Prochlorococcus marinus str. MIT 0912: one gene and its partner. The protein of the gene in region 2 interacts with the protein of the main gene of each other region in a pairwise test. Links are inferred from orthologs where the notes say so. Each region holds a gene or a part of one and is shown on either strand. Other genes may lie near its edges.

Region 1 (2,925 bases), 220 kb from region 2 along the record:
CTTCTGTAACTAAGTTCTACAACTTTTTTTGGAGTAGCTTCTTTGTGTTGAAGGTACTCTTGACCTCTGTAAGTAAGAACAGTCATTGCTCTTTCTAGTAGTGCTCAAGACCCCGTTCCATGTCTCAAGTCTTACTGCAGCTTGTTATTTAGCTGAACGTTTTTAAACACTAGCAGAAATTATCTTTAAACGATGTTCTTAGTGATACATAAAACAGTGAATAATGTAGTGTTAGCCGAAATAGTTGCATTTCTTACTAAAAAACACCCTTAAATCACTAAGAAAGTTAATTCTTTATCCTCTATTTTCATTTTTAAAATAAACCAATCTTCCTCCTTTTCCCTCTTCTTAAAAAAGTCATTAAAGCACAAAGAATGATCCTAATATGGCAAAAATTATCAAAGTAATTAACGACTTAAACCCAGATGAAGCAATATTTTGAAAGTTTGAATCAAATGCTTTCTTAAGATTTCAAGAAGGTAAACCATTTAGTAACCACACAAAAGCCTCATTATTTAATACCCAGTTTCTAAAAACAACTATCACTATTAAATTGATTAAAAGAAGAATGAATAAACGGAGTTTTGGATCCTCTATCCCCATAAATCTTTTGTAAATTAGTTTTGTTAGGCAAGGTCAGTTACAAAAATGTTAACAATTATGGGGCTACAGGAAGTTGGTAAGAAGTTAAAAGAATATGTATGATTTTCAATCCGCTTTAAAAGGCCTACCACCTTTACTTAAATAATCCATATATTTATCAGACTCTTTGAGGTAATAATTCCTGCTTTGACCAATATATCTAGCTTCAATTAAGAGATCCGTAACTTCAGGCCAAAAAGATTCAGGGACCAACTCAAGAGGGTTAATTGCACTTGGATTCCAATTTAACTCAGTCAAAAATAGAAACCAAATCGACTTGCACTTAATGAAATCAGATAAACAATCTGAATTAAAATTATTCATTTATAAATTGGACTGATTGAGCTGCTTTATCAGCTTTAATTTTTGCATCATCGATGGTTTCTGCATTTGCTACAGCTACTCCCATTCGACGACCTTCAGTAGAGCTCGGCTTGCCAAATATAAATACGCCGGTATTCGGTTGACTTAAGGCATCTTCAAGTCCCGTAAAAGCTATGTTTGAAGTTTTCTGGGAAGCCAAAATCACTCTGCTCGCAGAAGCTTCATGACAAACTATTTCTGGAATTGGGATACCTAAAACAGCTCTAAGGTGTAATTCAAACTCATTTAAATTTTGGCTAATCAAAGTTACTAAGCCTGTGTCATGTGGTCTTGGTGACAGCTCTGAAAAAATCACCTCCTCACCCTTAATAAAAAATTCAACGCCAAACAAACCAACTCCACCAAGATTATCAGTGACACATTTGGCTATCTTTTGAGCCTTATCTAAAACACTTTCAGTTAATGTAGCTGGTTGCCAACTACATTGATAATCTCCATTCTTTTGCTCGTGTCCTATCGGTTCACAAAATAATGTTTTACCATTAAATTGTCTAATAGTTAATAAAGTAATTTCTAAATCAAAATCAATAAATTCCTCTAATATAATTTTATTTGATTTACCTCTTGATTTTTCAATAGCCAAATCCCAAGCCTGGACTAAATCATTTTTATTATTAACTAAGCTTTGTCCTTTACCTGAAGAACTCATAACTGGCTTAATTAATAACGGATAACCAATCGCATCTGCACAAAAATTAAGCTCGGATTGATTCATCGCATAACTAAATTTTGCAGTTCTTATATTTAATTCGTTAGCAGCTAAATCTCTTATTTTATCTCTATTCATAGTTATCGCAGTAGCTCTAGCATTTGGTATTACTGTTATTTTTTTTTCGATTTCCTTTAATACATCTACTGCAAGAGCCTCAATTTCAGGAATAATTATATCAGGATTACATTTATATATCACTTCTTTTAATTCACTACCATTATTCATATTTAATACTTCAAATTGATCAGCTATCTGCATGGCTGGCGCATCATTATATCTGTCACATGCAATAACATAACAACCTAATCTTTTTGCTGCGATTGCCACCTCTTTACCTAATTCTCCGCTACCTAAAAGCATTATTTTCTTTGGAAAAACGTTCATAATCATATCTATAGGTCAAAAATATAAATTAATATAATATCTCTTAAACAGAATTGATAATAAAAAAAAGAAGTAGAAATTAACAGAGACACTGAAAGGGAAAAATTATTCTTAGTACAACAGAGCGCTTTTTGTTGATTGATAAAATCAATTGATCATTCGCGATTGTTTTTCGACTCAATAAGATAGAAGAATGATATTTCTACCACAACAAGTAATTTTTGGATAACTACTTTTGAGTACTGCAATGATATTGATTGTGGACATTAGGTAGAACCGTTTGAAAACAACGAAAACAAGCTTAAAAAAGCAATTCCTAATCCAAAAACCATATCTAATTTTTCACGTTAATCCTATAAATTGCTAATTAGCCATACAAGCTCTTTACGAGTGGAGAAAAGTTAGTTAATAAGGGGGGAATAACTTCGACTTATTTATTGGAATGGTTGCCAAGAAGAAAATTAAAGACTTCAAGGATTTGGATAAGTTCCCAGATTTAAAAGAAGCTCTAGTACCAGCTATTAAGACATTGCCCTCAGGTTCAATAAATACTAAAGTAATCGTTACTGAAGGCGAAATTGTAGAGAGAGTTTATAAAACACCAAAAGGTGAAATTATATCTCTTTTCGCAAATGACTTATCGGAACAAGCTGCCTAAATTTTCTTGTTAAAATCAATTATTTTACTATTTCTCCATAGAAAGGGTTGGATCATATTGTTAGCACAACAATAAAAGATAGCAAAGAAAACATCCAATATTGAGCAGTTCTGTAATCCTAGTTTATTGTTTTTAATTGATCAAT
Region 2 (3,016 bases):
ATCTCTAATTATTTTTGCCAATTTCAGAACAGGTCCTTGATGACGAACAACTTCCCTAAGCTCAGTGCTTACAGATCTTTTCATTAAAAAAACTGAGCTAGAAGTTTCTCCCACTGGTGGGAGTTGAGCAGGATCACCAACAAAAACCAAACGAGTCGAGTTAAACCTTCCACATTCAAGAGTTATCTCCAATAATTTGGAATCAATCATTGATGCTTCATCAATTAAAACGAGTCCTAAATTCTCCAAAGAGTTCTCGGTTTGATCTGTTCTTTCACATATTTCTACATCCGCCTGTCTTTTCAACTTAAGTCGAAGCAAGCGGTGAATGGTTGAAGGGAACCATGTGGGTTTAATAGATTCATTTTTCAACCCCTCCCTTAATACACCTACAGCTTTATGAGTTGGTGCTACTACGGTCCAACACAAACCTAACTCATCTACTTTTTTTAATAATTTCATCGATAAATATGTTTTTCCACTTCCCGCAAAGCCTTTCATTACAAAGGGGTTATAAGAATATGGGGTCTTAAGCCATTCACAGAATAATTCAAGAGATTTCTCTTGATCCTTAGTTAAAACAACACAATCTTCTATTGCTTTTACTTCTTTCACAAAGAAACTAATCCAATCATTTGCAAAATATGCAAAGGGGAACCAATGAAGAAAATACCTGGTAAAGCCACAATTGGCCCAAAGACACTTCCGACCAAAACCTCGAGTTTTGTATGCCCCAAAGATTCTTTCAAAGTAGTTTCTGAAGACAATTCGTTGGAATTTTCTTTTGAAATTTGATTAACTTTTGCTGCTGTTAAGCCTGCAGATCTTCTTATTCCCGAAGCGTCATACATCACGATAAAAGCAATTGTTGAAGCCAAAGCGAATACTGGGTCATCAAAACCAAGCTGAAGTCCAACTCCTGCAGCGGTTCCTGTTACTAGAGCAGAATGACTTGAAGGCATACCACCTGTTTCTATGAGTACTGACGGCCTCCACCTTTGCTTAAAAATTAATTCAAATAATAATTTAGAAAATTGAGCAAGGCCACATGCGGCTAATCCCCAGGCCAATACGGCATTATCAAGAATAAAAACAAATTGAAATTCTCCACCTGAATTAATATTCATCTATCTCTGCTTGTTATGTAATCAGCCAATGCAAGAAGAGGTTTTGATTTTTCAAGCCAAGGATCAAGAGCATTTTTTGCTTTGGCGACTAAAAGATCTGCTCTCTTCCTTGATTCATCAAGACCGAGTAATTTCGGGTAAGTAGTCTTATCAGCAATTAAATCCTTTCCTGCTGTTTTACCTAATACTTCACTACTTGCTGTTACATCAAGAATGTCATCAATTATTTGAAATGCCAAGCCAATCCCCTTCGCATAGACACTTAATGCTTCAAGAAGCTTTTCATCAGCACCGCCAATCAATGCTCCGCAAGTGACACATGCCTTGAGCAGAGCTCCTGTTTTGTGGAGATGAATGTACTCTAAGGTTTCCAAATCCACTTCTTTCCCTTCACAATCGAGATCAACTACTTGTCCTCCCACCAGCCCAGGAGCCCCTGCCACTAAAGAAAGCTCACCTACTATTTTCAATAGTCTCTCTGGTGGTATTCCCTCTGTACGGATTGATACCATCTCAAAAGCCCTGGTCAATAGAGCATCTCCAGCAAGTATTGCTACCGCATCTCCATAAACTTTGTGATTGGTAGGACGCCCGCGACGAAGATCGTCATTATCCATTGAAGGCAGATCGTCATGGATAAGGGACATTGTATGTATCATTTCCAGAGCAACTGCTGTAGGCAGTGCTTTTTCAACTTCGCCTCCAGCAAGTTCGCAAGCGGCAAGACAAAGTATTGGTCTTAATCTCTTGCCTCCAGCCAAAAGAGAGTAACGCATAGATTCTCTTAATTTTTCTGGCTTTTCAGGGCCTAGAGACGCATCTAGCGCATCTTCAACGCGAGCTCTAGATTTCTCTAGATACTCGGCGAAGTCAAAAGAAGCGGTTGCTTCCTGCATGCAAAAAATCGATTCTTCCCAATTCTCTCAGGACATTGTGATTCATGGAAGTAAATGACTAATAGTTAAAGGTAATCCACAATGTTTCTGCCACCTATCAACCGTATTTGCCAATAGCATTGTTACTGTCATAGGGCCTACACCGCCAGGTACAGGAGAATAAGCAGCTAATTTATCTTCAATTTCAAATATCTTTACATCTCCACAAAGTTTAGTCTTTTTAATCTCTTTCATATTTTCATGATCAGGTGGAAGTCTATGTATACCTACATCAATAACAACACAATCCTTGCTGACATGGTTTTTCCCAATCAGATGAGGCTTGCCAGCTGCTACTACAAGTAAATCGGCCTCCCTAGTCAAAGAAGGTAAATCTTTAGTTCTTGAATGAGCCACAGTGACAGTGGCATTTGCAGCTTCAAGCATTAAAGCCATTGGCTTACCAACAAGGATGCTACGACCAACAACTACTGCTCTTTTACCTTCAATTTTTATTTGATTTCGCTTAAGCAGAGACATAACACCCGCAGGTGTACATGATCTTGGGCCTTTTTCTCCCTTAATTAATCTTCCTAGGTTCAAAGGATGTAGACCATCAGCATCCTTATCAGGATCAATACTCCTAAGCAAGATAGACTCATCAAGGTGCGCAGGTAACGGAAGTTGCAATAAAATTCCATCAACATTCCTATCTTGATTCAAGCTTTCAATAGTTTCTGTAAGTTCCTCCAATGAAATATCTTCTTTTAAATGCTTTGCAAAACTTCTAACACCTATTCGATCGCATGCTTTTTCCTTGTAATTGACATAAACTCCACTTGCAGGATCATTACCAACCCTAAGGACAGCAAGGCCAGGAGGACGTTCCGCAACTTCCAACCCAGATTCGATAGCCTGTTGAAGTATGAGTTCAATCTCCTGAGCAAGTTTTTTTCCATCTAAAATTTTGGGCATAAATAAAATGAATGAAGTTTTAATTAATCAACGCATTAA

Evidence for each region.
Region 1: the proteins of crtE (region 2) and purT interact in binary tests that used the Escherichia coli proteins (3 or more experiments, as listed by UniProt). The link is inferred for Prochlorococcus marinus str. MIT 0912 from one-to-one orthologs.

Annotation. Positions count from the first base shown.
Region 1 is NZ_CP114783.1:456,725-459,649, forward strand. What follows is about bases 41-2,887. They hold purT (formate-dependent phosphoribosylglycinamide formyltransferase), read right to left. Parts: upstream 2,123-2,887; coding sequence 959-2,122; downstream 41-958. Other genes in these bases: O5640_RS02675 (DUF4278 domain-containing protein), read right to left, coding at 41-86; O5640_RS02680 (hypothetical protein), read right to left, coding at 709-966; O5640_RS02690 (hypothetical protein), read left to right, coding at 2,565-2,780. Outside these bases: more of O5640_RS02675, read right to left, coding at 1-40; O5640_RS02695 (DUF3804 family protein), read left to right, coding at 2,924-2,925. UniProt on the Escherichia coli protein: Involved in the de novo purine biosynthesis. Catalyzes the transfer of formate to 5-phospho-ribosyl-glycinamide (GAR), producing 5-phospho-ribosyl-N-formylglycinamide (FGAR). Formate is provided by PurU via hydrolysis of 10-formyl-tetrahydrofolate.
Region 2 is NZ_CP114783.1:672,721-675,736, forward strand. The notes cover bases 74-3,011. They hold crtE (geranylgeranyl diphosphate synthase CrtE), read right to left. Parts: upstream 2,024-3,011; coding sequence 1,124-2,023; downstream 74-1,123. Other genes in these bases: O5640_RS04190 (ATP-dependent DNA helicase), read right to left, coding at 74-615; O5640_RS04195 (divergent PAP2 family protein), read right to left, coding at 612-1,127; folD (bifunctional methylenetetrahydrofolate dehydrogenase/methenyltetrahydrofolate cyclohydrolase FolD), read right to left, coding at 2,066-2,977. Also shown: more of O5640_RS04190, read right to left, coding at 1-73.